One region of the Micromonospora sp. S-DT3-3-22 genome, then DNA from elsewhere that is predicted to be linked to it. Evidence: riboswitches for the same ligand, from Rfam matches in the RefSeq annotation. Region 1 holds a riboswitch; each other region holds the start of a gene.

Region 1 (7,275 bases):
CCGCTCGACGTGGCAGCGGCCCATCGCGGCGGCGTCCAGGAGCAGGTCGACCAGGTGGTCGTGGAGCAGGTTCACCTCGTCGACGTAGAGCACCCCCCGGTGGGCGGCGGCGAGCAGGCCCGGCTCGAAGGCGCGTACCCCCTCGGCGAGGGCCTTCTCCAGGTCGAGCGAGCCGACCACCCGGTCCTCGGCGGCCCCGACCGGCAGCTCCACCAGCCGGGCCGGGCGGCGCTCGACCGGCGCGGCGGCCGGGTCGTCGTGCCCGGCGGCATCCGGGTGCGGGCCGTCCGGGCAGGTCGGGTCGGGGGCGGCCGGGTCACAGCCGAACCGGCACCCGGCGACCCGGTCCACCGGCGGGAGCAGCGCGGCCAGCGCCCGGACGGCGGTGGACTTGGCGGTGCCCTTCTCGCCCCGCACCAGCACCCCGCCGATCGCCGGACTGACCGCGTTGAGCAGCAGCGCCAGCCGCATGTCGTCCATCCCGAGCACCGCCGAGAAGGGGTAGCCGCCCACTGTGGTCGGGGGTGTCACTGTCGTTCCTCCAGGTCGCCCTCGGTGGCCAGGTACGTCTCCCGGAGGCGGTCCAGGGTGCTGGGCTCGGGGGCGGCCCACAGGCCACGTTCGGCGGCCTCCAGGAGCCGTTCGGTGATGCCGCGCAACGCCCACGGGTTGGACCGCTCCAGGAACTCCCGGGTCTGCCCGTCGAACAGGTACGCCTCGGCGAGGCGCTCGTACATCCAGTCGTCGACGACCCCGGCGGTGGCGTCGTAGCCGAACAGGTAGTCCACGGTGGCGGCCAGCTCGAACGCACCCTTGTAGCCGTGCCGGCGCATCGCCGCGATCCACTTCGGGTTGACCACCCGGGCCCGGAACACCCGCCGGGTCTCCTCACCGAGGGTGCGGGTGCGCACGTCGTGCGGCATCGCCGAGTCGCCCACGTACGCGGCCGGGGCGGCCCCGGTGAGGTGCCGCACCATCGCCACCATCCCGCCGTGGTACTGGAAGTAGTCGTCGGAGTCGACGATGTCGTGCTCACGGGTGTCCTGGTTCTTCGCCGCCACCGCGATCCGGGCGAAGGAGCGTTCCATGTCGGCCCGAGCCTCCCGCCCGTCCAGGCCCCGGCCGTAGGCGTAGCCGCCCCAGACGGCGTACACCTCGGCCAGGTCGGCGTCGGTGCGCCAGTTGCGGGCGTCGATCAGCGGCAGCAGCCCCGCCCCGTACGCCCCGGGTTTCGAGCCGAAGATCCGGGCGGTGGCCCGCCGCTCGTCGCCGTGTGTGGCGAGGTCGGCGGCCACGTGCGCGCGCAGGTAGTTGTCCCCGGCCGGCTCGTCGAGGGCGGCGACCAGCCGTACCGCGTCGTCGAGAAGGGCGACGACGTGCGGGAACGCGTCCCGGAAGAAGCCGGAGATACGGACCGTGACGTCGACCCGGGGCCGGCCCAGTTCGGCCACCGGCACCACCTCGACGCCGGTGACCCGCCGCGACCGGTCGTCCCACACCGGCCGGCAGCCGAGCAGGGCCAGCACCTCGGCGATGTCGTCGCCCTGGGTACGCATGGCGCTGGTGCCCCACACCGTCAGCCCGACCGACCGCGGATACTCCCCGGTGTCGGCGAGGTAGCGGGCGAGCAGCGAGTCGGCCAGCGCGACCCCGACGTCCCAGGCGTTGCGGCTGGGGATCGCCTTCGGGTCGACGGAGTAGAAGTTGCGGCCGGTGGGCAGCACGTTGACCAGGCCCCGGGTGGGCGACCCGGACGGTCCGGGCGGCACGAACCGGCCGGCGAGCGCGCCGAGGGTGTGGGTGATCTCGTCGGTGGTGCGGTCCAGCCGGGGCACCACCTCGCGGGCGGCGAACCGCAGCACCTCGACGGCGTCGGGGCAGGCCCCGCCGGTCACCTCGGTGACCACCGGGTCGGCCCGGTCGGCGTCCCAGCCGAGGGTCTCCATGCCGAGGACGAGCCGCCGGGCCAGCCCCTCGATCAGGTCCACCGCGTCGGCGGCGGTGACCGCCGGCCCGTCGACCACGTCGGTCAGCGCCGCCGGCACCGCCACCCGTGCCCCGGGCTCGGCGAGCAGCGCCTGCTCGTCCAGGCCGTAGCCGGCGGCGAGGGCCTGCCGCAGGCCGGGCAGGGCACGGCTGCCGCCCCACACCTGCGGGGCGCGCAGCACGGCCAGGACGAGGTTGACCCGGGCCTCACCGGTGGGCACCCCGGCCAGGACGTGCAGCCCGTCGCGGATCTGCACGTCCTTGACCTCGCACAGGTAGCCGTCGAGGTGCAGCACGAAGTCGTCGAAGTCGTCGGCGGCGGGCATCGCCTCGGTGTGCAGGTCGTGGTGGAGTTCGGCGGCGCGCACCAGTTCCCAGATCTGCCCCCGGACCACCGGCACCTTCGCCGGGTCGAGCGCCTGCACGGTGGCGTACTCGTCCAGCAGTTGTTCGAGTTTCGCCAGCTCGCCGTAGGTCTCGGCGCGGGCCATCGGGGGCACCAGGTGGTCGACCACGACGGCGTGCGCCCGCCGCTTGGCCTGGGTGCCCTCGCCGGGATCGTTGACGATGAACGGGTAGACCAGCGGCAGGTCACCGAGGACGGCGTCGGGGGCGCAGTCGGCGGCCAGGCCGAGGCCCTTGCCGGGCAGCCACTCCAGGGTGCCGTGCTTGCCGAGGTGCACCACCGCGTCCGCGCCGAAGCCGCCGTCGGCGACCGGCGCGGCCAGCCACCGGTAGGCGGCCAGGTAGTGGTGGCTGGGCGGCAGGTCGGGGTCGTGGTAGATGGCGATCGGGTTCTCGCCGAAGCCGCGCGGCGGCTGGATCAGCAGGGTGACGTTGCCGAACCGCAGCCCGGCCAGGACGATGTCACCGTCGTCGGTGTAGAGCTGGCCGGGTGGCTCACCCCAGTGTTCCCGCATCCGGTCCCGCAGGTCGACCGGCACCTGGTCGAACCAACGCCGGTAGGTCTCCCCCGGCACCCGGGCCTCGGCGGCGGCCAACTGTTCCGGGGTGAGCCATTCGACGTCGTGGCCCCCGGCGGCGATCAACGCGTGGATCAGCGCGTCCCCGTCGGTGGGTGGTGGCGCGTCGCCGAGGTGGTATCCGGCTTCGGCGAGGGCGGCGAGCAGGCGGACAGCCGAGGCGGGGGTGTCCAGGCCGACGGCGTTGCCGACCCGGGAGTGCTTCGTCGGGTAGGAGCTGAGCACGATCGCCACCCGCTTGTCGGCGTTGGGCAGGTGCCGCAGCCGGGCCTGCCGGACGGCGATCCCGGCGACCCGGGCGGCCCGCTCGGCGTCGGCGGCGTAGACCGACAGCCCGTCGGCGTCGATCCGTTTGAACGAGAACGGCACGGTGACGATCCGGCCGTCGAACTCGGGGATGGCCACCTGCATCGCCGCGTCCAGCGGGGACAGCCCGGCGTCGCTGGCCGCCCACTGTTCCCGGGTGCTGGTCAGGCAGAGCGCCTGGATCACCGGAACGTCGAGGGCGGCGAGCGCGCCGACGTCCCAGGCGTCCTCGTCGCCTCCGCCGGAGGCGTCGGCGGCGACCGTCCCCCCGGCGGCGAGGACGGTCACGACGAGCGCGTCGCAGCGGGCGAAGAGGTCCAGCGGCCCGTCGCCGGGGGTGAGCCCGCGCAGCGAGCCGCAGAAGATCGGCAGCGGCTCGCCGCCGGCCGCGTCGACCGCGTCGGCCAGGGTCCGCACGAAGTCGGTGTTGCCGGCCAACGCGTGCGCCCGGTAGAACACGATCCCCACCGTCGGCCGCCCGCCGTCCCCCCGCAGCCCGTCCGTCCCGGCCGCCGGATCGGCCGGGTCGGCGGGGTCGCCCGGGGCGGTCGGGCGGCGGTGGTCGAGGATGCCGTACGGCGGGGTGGGGGTGGGCGGGTCGAAGCCCTCACCGGTGAGCAGGACCGTGTCGGAGAGGAACCGGGCGAGCTGGGCGAGGTTCTCCGCGCCCCCCTCCACCAGGTAGGACAGCGCTTCGGTGGCCACCCCGGAGGCCACCGTGGAGGCCGCCATCAGCTCCGCGTCGGGCACCGCCTCGCCGCCGAGCACGATCGTGGGGACGCCGGAGCCGAGCACCGCCGCGAGGCCGTCCGGCCACGCCTGCCGCCCGCCGAGCAGCCGTACGACGGCCAGGTCGACCCCGTCGAGCAGGGCCGGTACGGCGGCCACGTCGACCCGGGTGGGGTTGGCGAGGCGGTAGTCGGCGGCGCTGGTGCGGGCGGCGAGCAGATCGGTGTCGGCGGTGGACAGCAGCAGGATGCGCACGTGCAGCTCCGGAGAGTGACGTCCGGCTCGGCCGCAGGGCCGGGCCGAGCGGGGCGGGAGGGACGCCGGTCAGCGGCGGCGGAGGTCCGACGCGCCCCGCCGACGACGGGGCACCCGGACCGGCCGTCAGCGGTACGTGGCAGGCCGACCGCCCCGGCGACGACCGGCGGCGGTGGGAGGGGTGGGAGCACGCGGCGGCGCGGGCTCGACGGTGCTGCGGGAATCACCGACCGTCATCGGGTCGGCAGTGACGCTGCGCGTCATCGGGTCCTCCTCGGGTGTCCACGCCCTGGGGTTCTCCGACGGCCGAAGTATCCTGGCTTCCGGATCGATGCTCACCCCCGGCCTTCCAACCGTGCACGCACGGTCGTGACCCACGAGGGGGGATCGCTCCCCGGTGACAGTGGCGGGACCGCGTCGGAATCGCACCGACTTCCTTCACTGCCGTCAGGCCGCGAATGCTGCCACACTCCTCACCCCGAGGTCAACGGCGGCCACCGCCCCCACGGCGGCACCGATCGACCCCCGTGGCCAGGCCGGCGGCGGCTCTCGTCGTCCAGCGGGGTCGGCACCCGCTCCCCGCATCCCACGGATCGGCCCGCCCCGTCCCGACGGCCGACCCGAACCGCCCTGCGTCGGACACGCCGGGCCCTCCTCAGGTGCCCGCCGACGGTCCCGTCCCGCCCACCGACCGCCGCGGAGCCGACCCGGGTGTGCCGTCCCCGGGCGGGTCGTCCCCCAGGCCGCCCGTTGCCGGACGGCCCGTTGCCGGTGGCTGGCCGGCCACGGGCGGTCGGGATACCTCTGTCACACGCTGTCGAGCTGATGACGTCACCGACTCGGGGCCGGCGTGGTCAGGCCTGACCGGACGGTGGCCAGGCCGGCAGCGTCGGCCACCTACCCGACGCCGCAGGGCTGCCCCGGCCCGGTGCCGCCGGGCCGCGCCGCCCCGACACTGGGGTCACCCCGGCCCGACACTGCGGTCGCCCCGGCCCGACACTGGGGTCACCCCGGCCCGACACTGCGGTCGCCCCGGCCCGACACTGGGGTCGCCCCGGCCCGACACTGCGGTCGCCCCGGCCGGGCGGTCCGGGTCGTCCCCGCCCGGCCGGCCCCGATCCGTCACCGTCATCAGCTCGAAAGGGCCCGCGTCGACCTACCCCCGCCCCGGGGCGGCCGGCGGCCCGGCGCGCGCAGCCGCCACCGCAGCCACCCCACCCCGGGGCAGCACCCCACGGCCTCCGCCGTACCCCACGCGCCGCTGGGGGGGGATCAGCGGAGGCGGCGCTCGGGATGGGCCCGGTTCCAGGCCCGCATCCGCTCCGGGTATCCGGTCTTCGCCGCCTCGTACAGGGGCACCGCGTGCCGGTGGGCCAGCTTCGCCGCCGTACGCGGGGAGCCGGTGCGGCGGCGGATCCACTCCCCGTCGTGCGCGATCGCCACCACGGTGGTGTCGGTGGCGGTCGTCTCGGGTTCGAGATAGAACTCCACCCCCCGGTGGGCGGCCACGAAGTCCGCCAACGCGGTCAGGTCGTCCCGGGTGGCCTCCCGGTCGAGCTTGGTCGGGATGCCCTCGTCAGCCCGGGGCCGTCGGCTGAACCAGCCCATCTGCCCGTTCCTCTCCTCGGCGTCCCTCCAGTGGAGCATCCCCACCTGGAAGGGCGCTGCGAACCCGGTGACAGCCGGCTGAGCGGCCTGTTCACGCCCGGTCGAGGGCAGCCAGCTCGTCGGGGGTGAGCCGCAGCGTCCCGGCGGCGACGTTCTCGGCCAGGTGGGCCGGGTCGCCGGTGCCGGGGATGGCCAGCACGTGCGGGCCCTGGTGCAGCGTCCAGGCGAGGCGGACCTGCTGCGGGGTGGCGTCGTGGGCACGGGCGACGGCGCGTACCGCCGCACCGTGGTCGGTGCGGGCCCCGCCCTCCCGGTTGGCCCCGGCAAGCGCGAAGAACGGCACGTAGGCGATGCCCCGGGCACCGCACTCACGGAGCAGGGCGTCCTGGTCGCCGCGGTTGTCCAGGGCGTAGTTGTTCTGCACGCAGACCACCGGGGCGATGCGCTGCGCCTCGTCGAGGTGGTCGAGGCGGACGTTGGACAGGCCCAGGTGCCGGATCAGGCCGGCGTCGCGCAGTTCGGCCAGCGCGCCGAAGCGTTCCGCCACGGAGTCGGGCGCGGGGCGTTTGACGATCCGCAGGTTGACCAGGTCGAGGTGGTCGCGGCCGAGCCGGCGCAGGTTCTCCTCCACCTGGGCGCGCAGCTGCGCCGGGCCGGCCTCCTCGTGCATCCCGGTGGCCGGGTCGGCCCGGAAGCCGACCTTGGTGGCGACGACCAACCCCTCCGGGTACGGGGCGAGCGCGGCGCGGATCAGCTCGGTGGCGTACCGGGCGGGGCCGGTGCCGACCTTCAGGGTGCCGCCGGGTGAGACGTAGAACGCGGCGGTGTCGATGTGGTCGACCCCCAGCTCGACGGCCCGGCGCAGGACGCGCAGCGCCCGTTCCCGGTCGGGGTGGGCGGTGATCCGCATTGAGCCGAAGCCCATCCGGTGCACGGTGCGGTCGCCCAGGGTCCAGCGGCCCGCCGCTGCGGCGGTGATCTCGGTCGGCATGCGGCGACCCTAGCCAGCGGCGGCGGCCCCGGGGAACGGCCGCGCACCCGATACCGGCGGGGGCCGACGACTGTTAGTTTTCCTGTACCGGGCCGACGGGGTGCTGCGGGCCGGTGCCGGCCGGCGGACGGGTCGCCGGCACCAGCGCCAGGGTGGGGATCAGCAGCACCGGCACCACCAGCAGGGCGTGCAGGATGCCGACATGGTCGCCGAGCAGGCCGAGCAGCGGCGGGCTGGCCAGGAACGACGTGTAGCCGATCACCGCGACGACGCTGACCCGGGCGGGGGCGCGTTCCTCGTCGTCGGCGGCGGCGCTCATCCCGACCGGGAACCCGAGCGACGCGCCGAGCCCCCAGAGGACCACGCCGACGACGGCGAGCGGCCCGGAACCGGCCAGCACCGCCAGCAGGGAGCCGG
Region 2 (7,275 bases), on a different contig from region 1:
GCGAGCTTGGACCGGCCGTACGCGCCGGCACCCCGGTAGCCGCGCTCCCCCATCAGGTCGGTGAAGTCCAGGTGCGCGCTGCGGTGGGTGATCGAGCTGAGGCTGACCACCCGGGCCGCCCGCGCCGCACCCAGATTGCCCAGCAGCAGACCGGTCAGCGCGAAGTGCCCCAGCAGGTTGGTGGCGAGGTGCAGCTCGTGGCCGTCGACGCTGGTCCGGCGCGGGCCGAGCAGCACCGCACCGGCGTTGTTGACCAGCAGGTCGAGCACCGGACGGTCGGCGGCCAGCGAGGCGGCGAATTCCCGTACCGAGGCGAGGGAGGCGAGGTCCAGTTCGCGTACCTCGGCGTCGCCGCCGATGTGACGGGCGGCCTGCCGGCCGGCGGCGGTGTCGCGCACGGCGAGCACGACCCGCGCGCCCCGGCGGGCCAGGGCGGTGGCGGTGACCAGGCCGAGGCCGGAGTTCGCGCCGGTCACGACGGCGGTGCGGCCGTGCTGGTCGGGGATGTGGTCGGCGGTCCAGGTCATCTGCTGCTCCCTGACGGTCGGGTGGGACCGCCGACGCTAGGGGCCGGCCGGGCGGGACCGGTCGTACCCGGTTGCCTAGGTCCCGCAGACCTACCCGCGCCGGTCCGGGCCGCGCCACACTGGCGACATGACCCACCCGTACGCCCGTGAACTCGGTGACTTCCTGCGCGCCCGGCGCGGCCGGCTGCACCCCCGCGACGTCGGCCTGGAGCCGGGCGGGCGACGCCGGGTCACCGGGCTGCGCCGCGAGGAGCTGGCGCTGCTGGCCGGGTTGAGCACCGACTACTACCAGCGGATGGAGCAGGGCCGGGAGGTACGCCCGTCCGACGACGTGCTGGACGGGCTCGCCGCCGCGCTCGGCCTCGACGACGCGGAACGCCGGCACCTGTTCACCCTGGCCCGTGCCGCCCGCCGGCCGCTGCCCGCCCGGGTCGACCACGGCCCGGAGCGGGTGCCGGAGAGCACCCGGCGGCTGCTGCGGGTGATGGACACCCCGGCGGTGGTGCTCGGCCGCCACCTGGACCTGCTCGCCTGGAACACGTGGGCGGTGGCGCTGCTCGGCGACCCGGCGGGCTACCCGCCGGACCGGCTCAACATGCTGCTGCTGATGTTCGACGAGGCGGCGACCGGTGCCCGGCGCTGCGCGGCCTGGGAGCGGCAGGCCATGGACTACATCGGCATGATGCGCGCCGCCGTCGCCACCGACCCCACCCACCCCCGGGCCACCGCCGTCGTCGGCGAGCTGAGCATCCGCAGCGCCGAGTTCCGGCGGCTGTGGTCCCGGCACGACGTGCGCGGATCGGTCAACGGCACCAAGACCTTCCAGGTCCCCGAGGTCGGTGACATCGTCCTGGACTGGGACACCTACCCGCTGCCCGGCAACCCCGGCCCGGTCATGCTGGTCTTCACCGCCGAGCCGGGCAGCGCCGACGCCGACGCGCTGCGGCTGCTGGCGTCACTGCGGGCAACCGGCCGGTCGGATGAGAGTTATCCGACACGCCGACGCGACATCTAGTGTTGCCTCTCCCCCATCCACGCCATATATGGTGTGCCACGCAGCTGGTTCGACCGGGCCCGGTGGTCCGGTCGAGGCAACAGGGAACCCGGTGGGAATCCGGGACTGCCCCGCAGCGGTAAGTGGGAACGACCGCCGTCATCGAGCACTGGACCGTAAGGTCTGGGAAGCGACGGCCAGTAGGCGACCGGACCCGGTCACGCCCGCGAGTCCGAAGACCTGCCAGTGCGCCGTGCGCTGCTGCGCGCGGCGGTCGGAGGTCGCGCGGGACGACCGACGCCAGCACCCGGGACGGCCGCCGTGCCGCGCCCGTTGGCGTTCTCCCGCGTCCGATGGCCATCGGTGACAGCGAGGAGAGGTCATGACGAACGTAGCGGAGAGCCTACCGTCCGATGTCGACGGCGCGGGGCCACGCCGGCCGGCGATGCGGGTACGCAAGCGCGACGGCGACACCGAGCCGGTGGACGTCAACCGGATCGTCACGGCCGTCGCCCGATGGGCCGCCGACCTGGACGAGGTCGACCCGCTGCGGGTGGCCACCAGGACGATCAGCGGCCTCTACGACGGGGCGACCACCGCCGAGCTGGACAAGTTGTCGATCCAGACGGCGGCGGAGCTGATCGGCACGGAACCGCAGTACTCCCGGCTGGCAGCACGGTTGTTGGCCGCGTACGTGGAGAAGGAGGTACGCGGGCAGGAGGTGACCTCGTTCAGCGAGTCCATCCGGTACGCCCACGGCCTCGGCCTGATCGCCGACGACACCGCCGCGTTCGTTACCCGGCACGCCCGGCAGCTCGACGACGCCGTCGACCCGGCCGGTGACCTGCGGTTCGAGTACTTCGGGCTGCGTACGGTGGCCGACCGTTACCTGCTGCGGCACCCGCAGTCGCGGCTGGTGGTGGAGACGCCGCAGTACTGGCTGCTGCGGGTGGCCTGCGGGCTGTCCAGCACGCCCGACGAGGCGGTCGGGTTCTACCGGCTGATGTCGTCGCTGGCCTACCTGCCGAGTTCCCCGACGTTGTTCAACTCGGGCACCCGGCACACCCAGATGTCGTCGTGTTTCCTGGTCGACTCGCCGCGCGACGAACTGGACTCGATCTACGAGCGCTACCACCAGGTGGCGAAGCTGTCGAAGTTCTCCGGCGGCATCGGCATCTCCTTCACGCGGGTGCGCGGCCGGGGCGCGCTGATCCGGGGCACCAACGGCAGGTCGAACGGGATCGTGCCGTTCCTGAAGACCCTCGACGCCGGGGTGGCGGCGGTCAACCAGGGCGGTCGGCGCAAGGGGGCGGCCTGCGTCTACCTGGAACCCTGGCATCCGGACATCGAGGAGTTCCTGGAGCTGCGGGACAACACCGGCGAGGAGGCCCGGCGTACCCACAACCTCAACCTGGCCAACTGGATCCCCGACGAGTTCATGCGCCGGGTCGAGGCCGACGGCGAGTGGTCGCTGATCGACCCGTCGGACGCCCCGGAGCTGCCCGACCTGTACGGCGAGGAGTTCGACGCCGCGTACCGGGTCGCCGAGAAGAAGGCGGTCCGCACGGTGCGGGCCCGGGACCTGTACGGGCGGATGATGCGCACCCTGGCGCAGACCGGCAACGGGTGGATGACGTTCAAGGACCCGGCGAACCGGCTGTCCAACCAGACCGGCGTGCCGGGCAACACGATCCACCTGTCCAACCTGTGCACCGAGATCCTGGAGGTCAACAGCGACACCGAGACGGCGGTGTGCAACCTCGGGTCGGTCAACCTGGGCGCGCACCTCACCGACGACGGCGTCGACTGGGACAAGCTGCGCGGGACGGTCCGCACGGCGGTGGTGTTCCTGGACCGGGTGATCGACATCAACTACTACCCGGCCGAGCAGGCGGCGGTGTCGAACCCGCGCTGGCGGCCCGTCGGGCTGGGGCTGATGGGGCTTCAGGACGCGTTGTTCGCGCTGCGGCTGCCGTTCGACTCGGCCGGGGCCCGGGAGTTGTCCACCCGGGTCCAGGAGGAGATCTTCCTGACCGCCCTGGAGACGTCGACCGGTCTCGCCGAACGGTTCGGCGCGCACCCGGCGTACGCCGAGACCCGGGCCGCCCGGGGTGACCTGCACCCGGACCTGTGGGGGGTCGAACCCACCCAGGTCGACCGGTGGGTCGCGCTGCGCACCCGGATCGCGGCGCACGGCCTGCGCAACTCGCTGCTGGTGGCGATCGCCCCGACCGCCACGATCGCGTCGATCGCCGGCTGCTACGAGTGCATCGAGCCGCAGGTGTCCAACCTGTTCAAGCGGGAGACCATGTCCGGGGAGTTCCTCCAGATCAACACGTACCTGGTGCGGGAGCTGAAGGCGCGCGGGCTGTGGACGTCGGAGATCCGCGACCAGATCAAGCGGGCCGAGGGTTCGGTGCAGGGGATCGTCGACCTGCCCGCCGAGGTGCGGGAGCTGTTCCGTACCGCGTGGGAGCTGCCGCAGCGGGCGCTGATCGACCTGGCCGCCGCGCGGGCGCCGTACATCGACCAGTCGCAGTCGCTGAACCTGTTCCTCAGCGCGCCTACCATCGGCAAGCTGTCCTCGATGTACCTGCACGCCTGGAAGTCCGGGCTGAAGACCACCTACTACCTGCGGTCGCGTCCGGCGACCCGGATCCAGCAGGCCACCGTCACCGTCGCCCCGGTCGTCGCGGCCGACGCCGAGGCGCTCGCCTGCTCCCTGGAGAACCCCGAGAGCTGCGAGGCGTGCCAGTGACCACCGTCGACGAACCCCGCACCGCCGGGCGGCAGCTGCTGCTCGACCCCGGCATGGACCTCACCCTGCGGCCGATGCGCTACCCGCACTTCTTCGACCGGTTCCGGGACGCCATCCGCAACACCTGGACGGTGGAGGAGGTCGACCTGCACTCCGACCTGGCCGATCTGGAGCGGCTCTCGCCGGCCGAACGGCACCTGGTGTCCCGGCTGGTGGCGTTCTTCGCCACCGGTGACACGATCGTCGCCAACAACCTGGTGCTCAACCTCTACCAGCACGTCAACTCACCGGAGGGCCGGCTCTACCTGTCGCGGCAGCTGTTCGAGGAAGCCGTGCACGTGCAGTTCTACCTGAACCTGCTCGACACGTACGTGCCCGACGAGCAGGAACGGTTCGCCGCGTTCGCCGCCATCGAGAACATCCCGTCGATCCGGCGCAAGGCCGAGTTCTGCTTCCGCTGGATCGACTCGGTATTCGAACTGCGGGAGCTGCGTACCCGCGCGGACCGGCGGGCGTTCCTGCTCAACCTGATCTGCTTCGCCGCCTGCATCGAGGGGCTGTTCTTCTACGGGGCCTTCGCCTACGTCTACTTCCTGCGGTCCCGGGGCCTGCTCAACGGGTTGGCGTCGGGCACCAACTGGGTGTTCCGCGACGAGTCGATGCACATGGCGTTCGCCTTCGACGTGGTGGAGACCGCCCGGCGGGAGGAGCCGGACCTGTTCGACGCCGAGCTGGAACGTCAGGTGACCGAGATGCTCGCCGAGGCCGTCGAGTGCGAGGTGCAGTTCGCCGAGGACCTGCTCGACCAGGGCGTGTCCGGGCTGTCACTTAAGGACATGCGGGCCTACCTGGAGCACGTCGCCGACCGGCGGCTCGCCCAGCTCGGCATCGCGCCGCGCTACGGGGCGCAGAACCCGTTCGCGTTCATGGATCTGCAGGACGTGCAGGAGCTGTCGAACTTCTTCGAGCGGCGGGTGTCGGCGTACCAGGTGGGGGTCAGCGGCAGCGTCACCTTCGACGACGACTTCTGACCGGCGTGGCCGGGGCCCGGTCCGGTGGGGCGTGCGACCACCGGGCCGGGCCTGGCCGTCGGTCAGGGGCCGGCGTTGCCGAACACCTCGATCTCGGCGAGGCCGACGTTGACGGTGCCGCCGCCGACCCCGGTGACGGTGAGCTTGACGCTGGTCACCGTCTTCGCCGCCGGGAGAATGATCTCCGTCGGGCCGCCGCTGTTGTCCAGGGCGCCGACGGCCGTGGAGGTGCCGTCGCTGAACAGCAGGGTGCCGCCGGTGATCTGGTCGTTGGGGTTGGGCCGGTCGTAGAGGACGACCCGGCGGATGGTGCGCGGGCCCGGCCAGCTCAGGGTGAGCTGGGTGCCGACGCCGCCGTAGACGGTCGCCCACTCCCGGGTCGGGTCGTCGGGCCAGCCGGCGATCACCCCGTCGACGGCCTTGGCCGCCGTCTGCCCGCTGCCGGTGTCCTGGCTGGTCGCGGTGACGGTGGCCGTCCGGGCCAGGTTGGGGCCGAGGACCTTGTACTGCCGCTGGAGGAAGTACGGGTAGTCGTAGCCGGCGCAGGTGGGCAGGCTGGTGCAGGCCCCGTCGTCGTACTGGCCGTAGGCGAAGAAGGCCGCGGACTTGGCGGCGACGTCGGTCGACCCCAGGTTCGCCGGATAGTTCTTGATCTTGTAGTCGTGGTAGCCGGTGAACGTCGGCGAACCGACGTACGCCTGCTCGGCGGCTTGGGCGAAGTAGGCTGCGGCGTGGTGGTCGCTGTGGTCACCGTCGCCGAACCCACCGGCGTGGTCCTGGGTGTTGACGGCGGTCGGCTGGTAGGCGGCCATCAGCCCGGCCAGGGTGGTGATCAGGCCGGAGCGGCTGTAGCTGGACGCGCCGGCGCCCAGCGACGTGATCGACGAGATGTCGTTGAGCCAGAGCTTCTGCAGGCATTGCGAACCGGTGTTCGGATGGCCGGTGCCGCCGGGGTATCCGTCCGGGAGCCGGAGGAAGGCCAGCGACACGGTGGGCTTGGCGGTGAGGGTGAAGATCGGGATCGGGTGCCCGCTGATCCCGGCGTCCGCCTGGGTCCAGGTGTCGGCGACCCCGGCCATCTGGGCGTACGCCGCCCGCGCCCCGGTCTCCCGGCCGGTCCAGTAGGCGCTGTCCCGGCCGGCGTCGCCCGCCGTGACGAAGACCGTGCGGACGCAACGGTTGGTCTGCACGTCGTGCAGCAGGTCCGGGCTGAGGAAGAGCAGGTCGTCGTCCTGGTGGGCGACCACGTTCATGATCGCTCCGGCCGGGCAGCCCGGCCCGGCCTGGGCGGCCGGCGGGCCGACCAGGGTAGCCGCCGCGCAGGCGGCCACCACCCCGACGGCCAGCGACCACCGGGCCGGACGACGGCGAACTGTTCGCATGACAAAGTGACGCACGGTTACCTCCCCGTAGCAGTAGCGTGCGTCCTCTTTCTACCATGGACGAACGTCAACCTCTGCCCCGTCACGACGGCCCCCGGCGTCGGACGGCCGGGCCGGGTCAGCGCGGCGGCCCGGTCTCGGTGAGCCGGCCGTCGGCCAACCGGAGCCAGCGGTCCACGGCGATCCCGGCGAGGAACCGGTCGTCGTGACTGACCACCACGAACGCCCCCCGGTACGCCAGCAGCGCGCTCTCCAACTGCGCCACGCTGACCAGGTCCAGGTTGTTGGTGGGCTCGTCGAGCAGGAGCAGCTGCGGTGCCGGCTCGGCGAACAGGACGCAGGCCAGGGTGGCGCGCAGCAGTTCGCCACCGGACAGCGCGCCGACCGGCAGGTGGACGCGGGCACCCCGGAACAGGAACCGGGCCAGCAGGTTCATCCGCTCCGCCTCGGCCCGCGCCGGCGCGAACCCGGCGAGGTTCTCCGCGACCGTACGGTCCGGGTCGAGCAGGTCGAGGCGCTGCGACAGGTACGCCACCCGACCCTGGGCCCGGGTGGCGGTGCCGGAGTCCGGTTCCTGCCGCCC
Region 3 (7,275 bases), on a different contig from region 1:
CGGGGATGCCCTCCACGATCGTCGCGGCCAGGGCGTCGCCGACCACGCCGTCCTCGGTGGCCAACGAGGGCACCATGTCGACCCGGACCCGCCGGGGTGTCGGCCGCCCCTGGCAGAGCTTCACCACGACGCTCTCGGTGGCGGTCACGCCGAACCCGGCTCCCGTGACGGCCGTGCGCCCCGCTGCCGTCAACTCGCCGTGCCGGCCGAGGACCGCCGACACCGAGGCCAGATCGTTGGCGAGGTCGAGGTAGTGGCCGGTCGGGAGGCACGCGTCCAGCAGGGGCAGGGCCGTCTCGATGAACGGTCCGACGGTGTTGACCACCACGGCCGGCCGTTCCCGGCGGATCGCGGCCACGGTCTCGCGGACCGAACCGGCCACCATCGTCGGCAGCCCGCCGGCGGCGGCCTTGAGCCGTTCGGCGTCCCGGCCGACCAGCACCGGCTCGATGTTCCGTCGGCGCAGTTCGGCCGCGATAGCGCGCCCGCTGCGGCCGGTGCCGCCGAGGATCCACACGTCGGTCATGGCACAGCTCCGCCCTGGTGCGGCATCCGCCCCAGTGACGACACGCCGTGTCATCACCATACCGGCGACGACACGCGATGTCATCACGGCTACACTCGGATCATGGCAAGGTGGCGACCGGATGCCCGCGAGCGGCTGCGGCAGGCGGCGCTCGAACTCTTCGCCGAGCAGGGCTTCGCCGCGACCACGGTGCCGGCGATCACCGCGCGGGCCGGCCTGACGACGCGCACGTTCTTCCGGCACTTCGCCGACAAGCGCGAGGTGCTCTTCGCGGACGAGGCCGAGATCGGCGCCTTCGCCAAGCAGATCATGGCCACGGCGCCCGCCGACGAACCGCTGGCGTTCATCGTCGCGGGCCTGCGCACGCTCGCCGAGACGTACTTCGAAGGCCGCAAGGACGACCTGCGGCAGCGGCGCGCCATCGTGGCGTCCGACCCGGGGCTGCGCGAACGCGACCAGCACAAGCGCGCGATGCTGGCCCAGGTGATGCGGGACGGCTTCCGCGCCGGCGGCCTCGACCCGCTGCGGGCCGACCTGCTCGCCGAGACGGCGGGAACCCTGATGTACGTGTCCGTCGCCGCATGGCTCGACACCGACGACGGTCGCCGGCTCGCCGACATCATCGACACCGCACTAGCGACCTTGCGGACCGAGATGGAAGGGCTGCCCACCTCGAACGGTCAGGTCGCCCCGGAAGGGTGAGTCCGGCACGAGCGGGTCCGACCCTGTCCGGATGCCGCCCGTCGGGTCCGGGCGTCGCCGCGACCGTACGTCAGGCCGCAGCGACGCCGACGTCCACGGCTATCCCTTGACGGTGACCTGGTGCTCCGCACAGGCAGCGATCAACCTGGGGACTGCGGCGGCGAGGTTGACCTGCCGCAACTTCACCGTCTCCGGCGCATCGCGCGGATCCTGCGCCCGTTGCGCCCGCTGCACCGTGCCCACCGCGAAGACCCCCGCGGACCGCAGATCCTCGTGCGCGGAACGCTGGAACAACTCCCCCACCCGCCGCACCTCGTCATCAGGGGTGACCTCGCCCTGCGCGGCCCGCACCACGAACCCGGCCGACCGGCAGGCCGTCACCCCCGGATCCTCATCCTCCCGGTCAGCGAGCTGCCGGTACGCCACCGCACCACCGCCACCCAGGGCGAGCACCACGAGGGCCACCACCGACGGGATGACCCACCGACGTCGTCGCCGTGGCACCTCGACGGCGGACCCGGCCCCGGAGTGGTCGTCAGTCACCCGAACGTCCTTTCTCGACTGTCCCAGCACAGGGGCGGAAAACTACCACCTCGACTCGCCCCACTCCCCGACCGAGCCGAGTCGGCGCGGTAGCCGCCGCGCTCGGCGCGGTAGCCGGCGGTGACCGACGTCCGGTCGGATTGCGGCCGTCGACCGCCCACGGGACCGTCTGCGGATTAACCACCTGCGCAGTCGTCGGTGCCGGTGGTCGAGGGGGTTCAGGCGGTCCACGGGGTGGTAGGGGCTGGCGTGATGCCGTAGTCGGCGAGCCAGCCGAGCAGGTCCTCGCGGTGGGCATGGACGAGTGAGCCACCGGTGAACCGGAGGTCGTCGGTGACCTCGGCGACGATCTGCGGGGGTGGGAGGAACGAGCGTGCCGCCGCGTCGGAGGTGAACTCGGCCTCCGCCAGGATCAGACCGTGCAGGGGCGGATCGAAGATGTCGATGCCCAGCGGCGGGACGCTCAGACGGGTCTTGGACAGCGTCGCGGCGGGCAGGCGGGCGAGCAGTTCGTACTCGGCCGGGGACAGGTAGACGTTCGTGATGAGTCCCTGGATGTGGCCCGGCCGCGCGGCGGGCACCTTCTGGGTGAGCTTGCACTCGCGGGATCCGTCGGCGGGGCTTTCGGCACGCCTGAGGCGCAGCCGGGTGCCTGTCAGGTACCGGTCGGTGATGCGACGGCTGGCGGTGACCGATGCCGGCAGCGGCGGTCCGGCCAGCAGGAACCGCCGCTCCCGCTCGATGCGCGCGTACCTCCCCTCGCGGACCGGCTCGGCTGTCATCGGGCCCCATTCCAGCACCGTGCGGTGATCATGGCGAGCATGAGGGTCCGGCAGGCGCGGAGTAGCTGCGGCCGGAGCACGAGCCGGTCCGGCGCACGCGTGGGTGACGCGTACACCGGACGTGGGACGGCTCTACTGCCAGGGGCCGCTGCGGCAGATGAACTGGGTGGTGCCGCTGTACTGGGTGGTGCCGCCGTCGACGTAGCTGTAGCTGGCCCGCACGGGGTGGCCGAGGTTGCTGGCCGGGCAGGCGGCGAAGAGGGTCGACCCGGCGGTCGTGAAGGTGCCGACACTGCCGGAGTACCAGGTGATGCTCCAGGTCGTCGTGCCGGTGCTGCTGCCGTCGCAGTAGAACTGCGAAGCGCCGGACTCGCAGAAGGGCGCCGGTGCGGCGGCGAGGGCCGGCGTGGCCCCGGCGGCCACGAGGCCCAGGGCGGCAAGCGCGGATGTAGCCAGGGCCGTGACGGTGGTACGCATGGAACTCCTCCCAACGTAGCCGGGTAACGACTGAGCGCGACGTCAGCCTAACTGTTGCATCGACGTACCCGAATTAGCTGTTCGGTCGGTCAGGCACCCGTCGTAGCCAGCGGTCGTGGTGCACCGCCTCGGCGAGGGGCCGGCGTCGCCGCCACCCGCGCCGTTCCAGGTCGGGCACGGCCGCCAGGTGGGTGACCGGCCCGACGCAGAGCCAGGCCACCGGCCGGATGCCGGCCGGCACGCCCAGCAGTTCGGCGAGGAACGACTCCCGGTAGAAGGACACCCACCCGACGCCCAGCCCCTCGGCGGTGGCGGCGAGCCAGAGGTTCTGGATGGCCAGGCAGACGGAGTAGAGGCCCGCGTCGGCGATGGCGTGCCGCCCGAGCACCGCCGGGCCCCCGCGCCGCGGGTCGTACGTGACGACGACCGACAGCGTCGACTCCAGCACCCCGTCGATCTTGATGCGCGCGAACCGGTCGGCCGCGGCACCGTCCAGGGTGGCGGCGAACGTCGCCCGCTCGGCCTGCACGTGCCGGTGGAACCGGCGGCGGACGGCAGGGTCCCGGACCAGGACGAAATCCCACGGCTGCGAGTAGCCGACGCTGGGCGCGGCGTGCGCGGCGTCGAGAATCCGGTGCAGGGTGCCGGCCGGCACCGGCTCCCCGGTGAACTCGGCCCGGACGTCCCGGCGGCGGTGGATGGCGTCGTAGAGTTCCACAGGCAGGCTCCCGCTGCGCTCGGCCCACCCCGGACGGGTGGGCGGTCGACGCGAGGCCGGTCTTCGGACTCCCGGATCAACGCCGACCCGTCCGCCTTCCCAGCCGTACGGCCAGTGGCTGCGCTCCTCGCGCCTGGACGGTCGCTCCCCGGTCACCGCGGCGGGCCCGTGCCGGATTCACACCGGCTTCCCGATTCTCCCCGCACCACGCGGGGCACCTCGCACGTTCGTGCCGCCGCCGATGCTACCGGTGGATCACGTACCTCGTGCCCGAGGTGGTCGCCGGATACGGCCCGGCAGCCGGGTGACGGTGGGCCGCTGACGCCGGCCTCGGCGTTCACCGGCTGGCGGTCGTCCGGCGACGGTTCCCGGTCGGGTAGTGCCTGCGCAGGTCGGAGGTCGTCATCCGGTCGAGCGTCCGGTCGGGGAGGATACGGGAGGCCCGGATGAGGAAGGCAGCCGTCGCGCCGATGGTGTAGCGGGTGCGGGGCCTGCGGTCGGTCACCGCCGCGGCGATCCGTTTCGCGGCGACGGTGGAGGTCACCCCGGCCCTGGTGAACGCCGCCACGTGGGAGGGTATCGCCTGCATCAGGGCGCCGTAGCGTTCGTTCTGCTCGGGGGTCATCGTGTCGTCGAGGCGACCGAGGGCGGCGAGGCCGACGCGGGACATCTCGGTCTGGACGCCGCCCGGCTCGACCACCACCACCTGCACGCCGTGGGGGGCCAGTTCGTTGCGCAACGCGTCGCTCATCGCCTCCATCGCGAACTTGCTGGCGGCGTACGGCCCGTAGCCGGCCATGGAGATCCTGCCGTTGAGGGAGCTGATGTTGACGACGCGTCCCCTGCCGCGCAGCAGGGCGGGAAGCAGGGCCTGGGTGACGGCGACGTGGCCGAAGAGGTTCACCTCGAAGATGCGCCGCCATTCGTGCAGCGGCATCACCTCGACCGGGCCGGCGCCGGGGACGCCGGCGTTGTTGACCAGCGCCCGCAGCGGCAGCGGGTCCCGCCCGACCCGGGCGGCGAGCGCGGCGACGTGGTCGGGGTCGGTGATGTCGAGGATCACCGGCTCGATGCGGTCGGCCCGCAGGGCCGTGGCGTCGCTGTCGCGTCGTACGCCGGCGAGGACGTGGAAGCCGCGGCGGGCCAGTTCCCGCGCGGTGGCCGCACCCATGCCGGTCGAGGCGCCGGTCACGACCACGAGTTCCCGAGTTTCAGTTGACGTTGTCATCTCTCTAGTCTGCGCCATTGAGATGACAACGTCAACCGAAGGAAGTGACCTGGTCGTCACCAGCGGACTAGCATCGTCCGCGTGACCAGCCGCGCCGAATCAGCCGCCGCCACCCGCCGCGCGCTGCTCGAATCGGCCGCTGAGCTGCTCGATTCCGGTGGCCTCGACGCGGTGACGCTGCGCGCGGTGGGAGCACGCGCGGGAGTGACCCGCGGAGCGCCCTACCGGCACTTCCCCGACAAGGAGAGCCTGCTGATCGCCGTCGGGACCCGGGCGTGGGACACGCTCGGCGACCGCATGCAGGCCCTCCGCGCCGACCCGGGCCTGTCCGCCGCCGAGAAGATCCGCGGCGGTCTCCTCGCGCTCATCGACGTCGGCCGCGTTCAGCCACACCTCTACCAGCTCATGTTCAGCAACCCGCCCGGCGATCCCACCGCACTCGCCCGGGCCGCCCAGCGGAGCCAGACCGAGTTCCTGGCCGTCGTCGCCGAACTGGTGGGCGAGCAGGACGCCCGCCGGTACGCGGCCCTGCTCATCAGCAGCGCGAACGGGATCGCCGGTCTGGAGGCCAGTGGCCAGCTGGCCGACCCGAAGTGGGGAGGCGTCTGCGCCGAAGACCTCACCGACACCCTCGTCGACATGGTCGCCGCCACGAGCCGGCACACCTGACCGGCGGGCGGCGGACTCGACGGCCCGGGACACCGGCTGCACGATCGCGTCGGCGTGGCCGGGAAGCGTCGGCAGGGCGGGCCAGACGAGCAGGTGAGTGGTCAGTGCCGGGCCAGCCGGCACCAGCAGCGCCGGCCCGGCCAGGGGCAGCCGGCGTCGGCGCCGCGGGTGGAGGGCAACCGGTCAGGGCTGGAGGTTCTCCAGGTCGGCGAGCAGCTTCGGGTGGGTCGGCGTCCAGCCGAGGGTCGCCCGGGTGTGTGCGCTCGACGACGGCTGGTCGGCGGCGAAGATCTCGCCGAGTGGGCCGAACGTCTCCTCGGGCACCTGCCGCACCGGCAGGCCGAGTCGCCGCCCGATGACCTCGGCGATGTCCCGCACCGCGTCGCCCTCGTCGTCCACCGCGTGCCAGGCGGTGCCTGCCGGTGCGTTCTCCAGGGCGAGCCGGAACAGCACGGCAGCGTCGACCGCGTGCACGGCCGGCCAGCGCTGGGTGCCGTCGCCCGGGTAGCCGGAGACGCCGGACTGCCGGGCAATCTGGGTGAGCAGCCCGGCGAAGCCGCCCTCGCCGTGGTTGTGCACCGTGCGGGGCAGCCGGACCGACGAGCTGCGGACACCCCGAGCAGCCAACGCCAAGATCGAATTTACGGTACGCCCGCGGCCCCCGACCGGGCCCTCGAGCGGCAGCGGGTCGCCCTCGGTCGAGAGCCGGCCGGCCACCCAGGGCGTGCCGGAAACCGTCACGAGCGGACGGTCACTGCCGATCAGCTCCTCGCCCAGAGCGATGAGCGCCGCGGTTTCCTCGGCGACCGCCGCGGCCACCGACTCGGGACTGCTGAAGTCATTGCCGAAGGCGAGGTGGATCACGCCGTCGGAGCGGGCCGCGCCGGCTCGCACGACGTCGAGGTCGGCCAGGCCGCCCCGGATCGTCTCGGCGCCGGCCGCCTCAGCGGCCTTGGTTGAGGTGTCGGAGCGGGTGAGCGCGAGCACCCGGTGCCCGTGTTCGAGCAGCTCGGCGACGACCATGATGGACGACATGGCACGTTGGGAACCGGGAGCACGCGAGCGGCTGATCGTCGCCGCCGTCGACCTGTTCGCCGAGCAGGGCTACGACGCCACCACGGTCGCGCAGATCGCCGAGCGGGCCGGCGTCACCAAGAGCACGTTCTTCCGGCACTTCCCCGACAAGCGCGAGCTGCTGGCGGCCGGGCAGGAGACGCTCAGCCGGCTGCTCGCCGAGGGCATCACCGAGGCGCCGGCCGGGGCCACCCCGCTCGAGGCGGTCGCGGCCGGCCTGCAGCGGGCGTCCGACGCGATGGGCCCGCTCAACCGCGAGATCGGACCCCGACTCAAGGCAGCCGTCGCGGCGAGCACCGAGCTACAGGAGCGCGACGCCCTCAAGAGCGTGAGCATGGCCGCCGCGATGACCGCCGCCCTGACCGCCCGCGGTGTCCCCGACGCGGCCGCCGCGCTGGCCGGGGAGCTGGGCTTGCTCGCGTTCAAGCGGGGCTACGCCGAGTGGGCCGACACCGACGCCGACCACGGGCTGGCCCGCTACACGCTGGCCGCCCTGAGCGAGCTGCGAGCGGCGACCGCGACACTCGGCTGAGCCGGCGCGCGGATCTCGGGCCGG
Region 4 (7,275 bases), on a different contig from region 1:
CGTATGTGGCATGAGCGGTCGACGTGTCGGCTCGGAGGGGATATAGGGCATGGCAGAGCGACACTCACGCCGGTCCGCACGGTCGAGCGGGAACAGCGACCGGCCGGTGAGCAGGCCGCCGGACCTGGTTGCCGCCGAGTACGTGCTGGGCCGCATGGTCGTCGAGCGGATGCCCTGGTACGCGGCGGACTGGCTCGCCGACGGGCACGACGGGCCGGCCCTGCGGGAACTTGCCGGGCTCGACGGCACCGACACCCGACTGATCGGCGAGCTGCTCCCCGCCGCCCTCGACGAGATGGGCGTACGCGTTCCGTCCGCGGCGGAGGCCGCGGACACCTGGCTGGCCACGCTGGCGCAACGGCTGGTCGACGGTGCGATCGACGAACGCACCGTCAGCGAGCGTGTTTCCGCCTTCGTCTGCGAGCGTGGGGATCTCGACGAGATCCGACACAGTCCGTTCACGGACCTGCACGTGCTCGCCGACGAGTGGGATCAGGACGGGGAACGTGGCAACCGGGAACTGGCGAATTCGGTCCGTCTGCTGTGCCGTGACCACCTGTCCCGCGTGCCGGCCTCGCCGGGGGGTGACCTCACGAGCCTCGCCCACGGCAGCGCAGCACAGCGCACGGCCGGCCTTCGCCGGCTGCTCAACGCCTGGGATTTCATCGGCGTCCACGACCCGCGGGCGAACGTCGACGAGTACGACTGCCTGATCGCACCGCTGCTGTCGAGGCTGTCCGCCGGTGCCGGCGCGGGAGATCTCAGCGGGTACCTGGCGGCTGAGATCCGCGGCCACTTCGGGATGACCGTCGGCGACGTCGAGACCCGCGCCTTCGCGCGGCGTCTGCTGGCCTGGTGGGGCGCCGGGTAGAAGGTGGCCGGTCGACGTGGCGTGACGTGTCCCGCCGATCCAGCGGTGCGACAACGCCGCCTCGTCGCCGCATATCCCAGTGCCGATAATTGCGTCGGCACATGGGGTCACCGATGCCGTCCCTGCCGCTCGATCCGGTTTCCGACAGTACGAGCTTCGCCGACCGCTCCCGCCCGGCCCGGCATTTATCAGCGCCAAAGCGTAACGTGATGAATGACTCGTTGCGTACGTGTGACCGGCCCGGATCGAAGGAGTCCGCACCATGCCCGAGCAGTACTCGCGGCGCTCCTTTCTCAGCGGGGTGCTGACCTGCGGCGCAGTGAGCGCTTCGGCGGTCTACCTGCTGCCGGGCGGACACCGCCCGCCACCGGTGGAGCTTCGACTCGCCACCGGGGCCGACCCCACCGGGGCACGGAAGCTGCTGATGGACATGTGGAACCAGGCCAACCCCGATACCCCGGCCCGGTTCACCGACGAGGTCGAGGGTGGATCAGGCGATGAACGCACGAGGCTGTTGACGGCGGCCCGCAATGGCAGTGCCGACATCCTCAACCTGGACGTCGTCGACATCCCCGAGTTCGCCGCGCAGAAGCTGATCACCCCGATCCGGTTGACCGACCCGAACTTCCTGACGTCGGTGAGGGATCTCCACCAGGTCGACGACACCCCGAACAGCTACTGGGCCGCGCCGCTCAACACCGATGTCGGCATGCTGTTCTGGCGCGACCCCGGGACCGAGCAGCCCGATGTGGTGAACTTGTCGACGGTCCTCGGCACCCTTGCCGACAAGGGCTCGTTCGTCGGCCAACTGCGCCCCAACTCGTCCAACTACAACGAGGGTTTCCTGGTCAACATCCTGGAGCACGCGCTGTCGGTGAACACTGACCTGCTCAGCGCGACCGGTGAGATCCTGTTCGAGCTGAAACCCTGGCAGAGAGCGCTGCAACCGTTGCAGGCGGCCATCGTGGCCGGGAAGGTCAATCGCTCCAGCGACGAGAACGCCAGCCTGGACACGTTCGTGGAGGGCCGGCCGACGTTCATGCGCAACTGGCCGGTGAAGTACCGCGAACTCCAGCAGCGTAAGGACCCTGACCTGCTGGCCGGGAAGATCAAGGTGTACCCGCTGACGTCCGGGGTGCTCGGCGGCCAGAGCCTCGCCATGGCGCGTGCCTGTCCCCACCCCGACCAGGCCCTCCGGTTCATCAACTTCATGACCGGCACCGCAGCCCAGAAGGTCCTCGCCGGGCACGGCTTCGCCCCGACCCTGGCCGAGGCCTACAACGACAGGAACCTCCAGGCGGTCATCCCGCACCTGGAAGCACTACGTGGTGCGGTGGAGAATGCCCGGCCCCGGCCGATGCACCCGGGATACCGCGCGTTCGCCGAGGTCTTCGTCGACCACGTCGCCCGGATGCTCCGCGGTGAGTCCGACCTGACCTCGGAGTTCATCGCCGCCATGAAGGCGGCGCTCGCATGACCGGAGACCGGGTGGAGGAGGGTCCGTGAAGGTCGAGCCGTGGCAGGTGCCGATCCTGGTGATGGCCGGGATCATCCTGGCGGAGTTGGTGATCAGGGTGATTCCGCGCCGTTGGACGGCACACCTGGCCAGGCAGCAGGTCCGCACGGTGGCGCTCGGCGGGCTGGCGGTCCTGGTCATCGTCGTCGGGGTGTTGGCGCTCGGCCCGGACCTGGCCGACCAGATCGCCAGTGTGGCGGCAGCCGTCGCCGGGCTGGTCGCGCTCTGGCTGACCTACCGGTCGTACCAGTTGCAGACCGCCGCGAGTCCGGACGCCGCGGCCGGCCCGGCGCGGGACACCGCGGAGCCGGAGGCCGCGGGCGGCACCACCGGTCAGCCGCCCGGTCGGTGAACGGCTGTCGTGTCGGCAGTTACCGGAGGGACGCGCCAGCGGCGCTGTTGGCAGGCCGTGTCGTGCTTCGGCAGGTGCCCGTGCACCAGGTACGCGGTGACGATGTCCGTCAGGCAGGCGGTGGCCTGGCCGCTGAGGAGCGGCACTCCTAAAGCGTCCTAGGACATCGGGGTGGCGGGGTGCTGCGGGTCCTGGTCAGGTCGAGGTGTCGCCACGGTGAGCGGCTTCCCCGAAGCCCTCGGCGGGACTGCCGGCCCCCCTGCACGTTGCCGCTCCGGTCACCCGGTGCGGTGCCCGACGCAGCCGCTGATCGGGCGGGCGGTCAGGAGGAGCAGGTGTTGAGCATGGTCTGTAGGGCGGACTTCTCCGACGATTGCAGCCGTAGGCCCCAGGTGTACTTCACGGTGATCCACATTTTGCTGTAGGTGCACCGGTAGGCCGACAGGGGCGGCTGCCATGTTGACGGGTCCTGGTCGCTCTTGGACTGGTTGACGTTGTCGGTCACCGCGATCAGTTGCGGGCCGGACAGGTCGTTGGCGAAGCTCTGCCGGCGGCTGGTCGTCCAGGAACTCGCCCCGGAGCGCCACGCCTCGGCCAGGGGGACCACGTGGTCGATGTCGACGTCGGACGCGGCGGTCCAGGTCGCCCCGTCGTACGGGCTGTACCAGCGGCCCGATGTGGCCTGGCAGGAGGAGTTGACCACGACCGACGTGCCGTCGCGTTTGAGGATCTGCTCGCGGGTGTCGCAGCTGCCGCTGATGGTGATCCAGTGCGGGAACAGGTCCCGGGAGTAGCCGCTGGTGGAACCCTCGGCGGCGACGGTGAGGGCATTGAGCTGCGCCTGCGCGGTCGCCTTCGACGGGATCCCCGACGGCGTCGCCGACGCCGTCCCCCCGATGCCCGCCGAGAGGGCCGCGCCGACGAGCATGGCTAGTGCCAAGGTCACGGCACGCACCCGGGGCCGGGCCGGCCCGGACGTCTTCGTGGTCGGTCCTGACATGCCACGCCTCCCGGTCACCATCGACGACAGATGCAATCATCATCCTCGATGGAAGGTGACAGCAGGATGGCATCCGCGTGAAGATCCGCCCGGAGGGCCCGACCTGAGTCGGGAGTCACTCGGCGTCGGGCCGACTTCCCGGGCGTCGCCCCGAACCCGCTCCTGAGCAGTGATGCACGGAAGCGCAATGCGGAACTGCGTACTGGACGGCAAACCGAACGCCCCTGTCCCAGCAGAGTCGAACTCCTGACCTTCTGATCCGCACCCCGGGCCGAGGCATCGTCGTGGTGCCCGTAGGATCGCGGGCGGTGCTGGTTCGTCTCTCCCGTGCGCGGGTGAGACGTCGTAAGAGGGAACCCGGTGGAAGACCGGGACTGCCCCGCAGCGGTGAGTGGGAACGACCGCCGTCAACGAAGCACTGGACCGCAAGGTCTGGGAAGCGACGGCCAGTAGGTCTGGGTACGACGCCCACGAGTCCGAAGACCTGCCAGCGCTGCGCGTGCCGCCGGTGCGCGCCGTCGGCGGCCTCTCGGGAGGGCCAGGGCGGAATGCCGGTTACGCCGTGGCGTATCCGTCTTCCTCTCGGGTGGTCGTCGGACACCGCGAGGGAAGGACCATCTGTGACCACCTCATTCGGGCAGAGCACCGTGCTCGGCTATCCCCGTATCGGCGCCCACCGCGAGTGGAAGAAGGCCGTCGAGGCGTACTGGGCCGGCACGCTGGACGCCACCGAGTTGGAGGCCGTGGCCGTCGGGCTGCGGGCCGAGGTGTGGCGGACGCTGCGCGACGCCCGCCTCGATGCGATCCCGTCCAACACGTTCTCCTACTACGACCACGTGCTCGACACCGCCGTCGCGGTGGGGGCGGTCCCCCGCCGGTTCGCCCGGCTCGGCCTCGGTCGACTCGACACCTACTTCGCCATGGCCCGTGGTGTCGATGCCGCACCAGCGCTGGAACTCACCAAGTGGTTCGACACCAACTACCACTACCTGGTGCCGGAGATCGAGCCCGACACCGTGTTCGCGGCGGATCCGACGAAGGCGCTGAGCGAGTACGCGCAGGCACGTGACCTGGGCATCGCCACCCGACCGGTGCTGGTGGGGCCGGCCACCTTCCTGTTGCTGGCCAAGGGCGACAATCCGTTCGCCCGGCTCGACGACCTGGTCGACACGTACGCCCGGATCCTCACCACCCTGGCCGACGCGGGCGTGGCCTGGGTCCAACTGGACGAACCCGCCTACGTCGCCGACCGCACCACGGCCGAGATCGACGGCCTGCGGCACGCCTACCGACGTCTCGGGGAACTGCCACACCGTCCCCGGATCTTCGTCGCCACCTACTTCGGTGACCTCGGCGACGCCCTGCCGGCCCTGCTGGACACCCCGGTCGAGGCGATCGGCCTGGACCTGGTCGCCGGCCCGGGCAACCTGCACCGGCTCGCCGCCGCCGGTCCCCTGCGCGGCACGACCGTCGTCGCCGGCCTGGTCGACGGGCGCAACATCTGGCGCACGGATCTGCGGGCGGCCGTCGCCGCCGGTGCCACGGTCGCCGGACTGGCCGACCACGTGGCGGTGTCCACCTCCTGTTCGCTGCTACACGTGCCGGTCGATCTGTCGGCCGAGACCCACCTCGACCCGGAGTTGTCCGCGCGGCTCGCGTTCGCCCGGCAGAAGGTCGACGAGGTGGTCCTGCTCGGGCGGGCGCTACGCGACGGCACCACCAGCCTGCCCGCCCCGCTGCCGCCCACCCCGCCGGCGTGGCGGCACGACGACGTGCGCGGCCGGTTGGCGGCGTTGCGCCCTGCCGACCGGCACCGTGGCGACTACGCCGGGCGGGCCGCCCGCCAGCAGGAACGGCTGGCGCTACCGGACCTGCCGACCACCACGATCGGTTCGTTCCCGCAGACCGCCGAGCTGCGCCGGGCCCGCGCCGCGCACCGCGCCGGCACTCTCGACGACGCCGGCTACACGCAGCGGATACGCGCCGAGGTGGAGCAGGTCATCCGGTTGCAGGAACGGCTGGGCCTGGACGTGCTGGTGCACGGTGAGCCGGAACGCAACGACATGGTCCAGTACTTCGGCGAACAACTCGACGGTTTCGCCGCCACCACGCACGGCTGGGTGCAGTCCTACGGGTCCCGTTGCGTCCGCCCGCCGATCATCCACGGCGACGTGGCCCGCCGGGCACCGATGACCGTCGCGTGGTCCACCTACGCCCAGTCGCTGACCGACCGTCCGGTCAAGGGCATGCTCACCGGCCCGGTCACCATCCTGGCCTGGTCGTTCGTCCGCACCGACCAGCCCCTGGCCGACACCGCCGACCAGGTGGCACTCGCGCTGCGCGACGAGTGCCGCGATCTGGAGGCCGCCGGCATCCGGATCATCCAGGTCGACGAGCCTGCCCTGCGGGAGACCCTGCCGCTGCGTCGGGCCGACCAGAAGGCGTACCTGGACTGGGCGGTCGGCGCGTTCCGCCTCGCCACCGGCGGCGTCGCGGACGACACCCAGATCCACACCCACCTGTGCTACAGCGAGTTCGGTGAGGTGATCACCGCCATCGACGCGCTCGACGCCGACGTCACCAGCATCGAGGCGTCGCGTTCGAAGATGGAGATCCTCGACGACCTTGCCGCGATCGGCTACCGCCGGGGCGTCGGCCCCGGGGTGTGGGACATCCACTCGCCCCGCATCCCACCCCACCACGAGGTGGTCGACGCGCTCCGTCGGGCCGTTGCGGCCGTGCCCGCCCGACGGCTGTGGGTCAACCCGGACTGCGGCCTGAAGACCCGCACTTATCCCGAGGTCGAGGCGTCCCTCCGACACCTCGTCGCCGCTGCAGCCGAGGTCCGCGGGAGCTGATCGGACTGTTCCGGGCGGACCTGCGGGATCCGCCCGGAACAGCGCGTCGAGTAGACCGGCCTCTCCGGTCCGCCGGCAAGATCGAGCGGCTCGGGAGATCATCGGAGTGCGTGGCGCGGTGTCGGTCCGGAAACGGTCGACGGTTGTCAGGTCCGTTGGGTGTCTGTCAGGTCCCTGATCCGTCTGTCGGCGTCACGCCGGGCCGCGCAGCAGCTCTGCGTGGCGTCGAGGATCTGCCGGATGTCGCTGAGCAGTTTGTTCAGGGCGTCTACCCGGCCCGCTCGGCTGGTTCCTCGATGATGCCCGCAGTCGCGGCACCGGAGGATGACCGATGGGGCCCTTGCGCTGGTGACGCTTGCACCGGAGTCTCCTTCTGCTGAGTCGCAAGAACTCGGCAGGGGCGGTGCGGTCGCACGCAGCACCGGATGTCGTGCTGTCGCCGATGGTCGACCCGCCCTCAGGAGGTCGCCGTCCACGGCCGTCACCTCGACGTTCGGCTGGGACACCGGGCGGGCGATCACGACGGCGGTGGCGGTCGTGCTGGCCGGCCCGGCGGTGCTGGCCGGACTGCGGCGGGCCGCCCGGCGGGCCGCGTTCGGCGCACCCGTCACCTTTGGCCGCACCCGCGCCGCCGAGGGCGGGGTGCGGTGCGACCGGACCCGGGTCCGTCCGCCACCG

What was found. A riboswitch is a leader RNA that binds a small molecule or an ion and turns the genes downstream of it on or off. The one in region 1 is predicted to bind cobalamin.
Region 2: it holds a riboswitch for cobalamin, as region 1 does, so the genes downstream of both, H1A17_RS11130 (ribonucleoside-diphosphate reductase subunit alpha) here and cobN (cobaltochelatase subunit CobN) in region 1, are expected to answer to the same signal.
Region 3: it holds a riboswitch for cobalamin, as region 1 does, so the genes downstream of both, bluB (5,6-dimethylbenzimidazole synthase) here and cobN (cobaltochelatase subunit CobN) in region 1, are expected to answer to the same signal.
Region 4: it holds a riboswitch for cobalamin, as region 1 does, so the genes downstream of both, metE (5-methyltetrahydropteroyltriglutamate--homocysteine S-methyltransferase) here and cobN (cobaltochelatase subunit CobN) in region 1, are expected to answer to the same signal.

Annotation. Positions count from the first base shown of each region.
Region 1 covers NZ_JACGMO010000133.1:12,822-20,096, reverse strand. The annotation lists partial or broken gene H1A17_RS28545 (ATP-binding protein) at 1-480, opposite strand, end outside; gene cobN (cobaltochelatase subunit CobN) at 528-4,259, opposite strand; cobalamin riboswitch at 4,569-4,698, opposite strand; gene H1A17_RS28535 (hypothetical protein) at 5,532-5,867, opposite strand; gene H1A17_RS28530 (aldo/keto reductase) at 5,959-6,858, opposite strand; gene H1A17_RS28525 (MFS transporter) at 6,932-7,275, opposite strand, start outside.
Region 2 covers NZ_JACGMO010000028.1:33,687-40,961, reverse strand. The annotation lists gene H1A17_RS11140 (oxidoreductase) at 1-527, opposite strand, end outside; gene H1A17_RS11135 (helix-turn-helix transcriptional regulator) at 655-1,542, shown strand; cobalamin riboswitch at 1,571-1,784, shown strand; gene H1A17_RS11130 (ribonucleoside-diphosphate reductase subunit alpha) at 1,904-4,279, shown strand; gene H1A17_RS11125 (ribonucleotide-diphosphate reductase subunit beta) at 4,333-5,310, shown strand; gene H1A17_RS11120 (PIG-L family deacetylase) at 5,373-6,707, opposite strand; gene H1A17_RS11115 (ABC-F family ATP-binding cassette domain-containing protein) at 6,811-7,275, opposite strand, start outside.
Region 3 covers NZ_JACGMO010000012.1:13,553-20,827, reverse strand. The annotation lists gene H1A17_RS05300 (hypothetical protein) at 1-526, opposite strand, end outside; gene H1A17_RS05295 (TetR/AcrR family transcriptional regulator) at 629-1,228, shown strand; gene H1A17_RS05290 (hypothetical protein) at 1,328-1,771, opposite strand; gene H1A17_RS05285 (hypothetical protein) at 1,990-2,553, opposite strand; gene H1A17_RS05280 (hypothetical protein) at 2,686-3,030, opposite strand; gene bluB (5,6-dimethylbenzimidazole synthase) at 3,104-3,748, opposite strand; cobalamin riboswitch at 3,785-3,985, opposite strand; gene H1A17_RS05270 (SDR family oxidoreductase) at 4,086-4,976, opposite strand; gene H1A17_RS05265 (TetR/AcrR family transcriptional regulator) at 5,058-5,645, shown strand; gene H1A17_RS05260 (NAD-dependent epimerase/dehydratase family protein) at 5,829-6,680, opposite strand; gene H1A17_RS05255 (TetR/AcrR family transcriptional regulator) at 6,679-7,251, shown strand.
Region 4 covers NZ_JACGMO010000129.1:14,919-22,193, forward strand. The annotation lists gene H1A17_RS28135 (hypothetical protein) at 107-871, shown strand; gene H1A17_RS28140 (extracellular solute-binding protein) at 1,134-2,348, shown strand; gene H1A17_RS28145 (hypothetical protein) at 2,374-2,739, shown strand; gene H1A17_RS28150 (HNH endonuclease family protein) at 3,062-3,667, opposite strand; cobalamin riboswitch at 4,035-4,246, shown strand; gene metE (5-methyltetrahydropteroyltriglutamate--homocysteine S-methyltransferase) at 4,360-6,597, shown strand.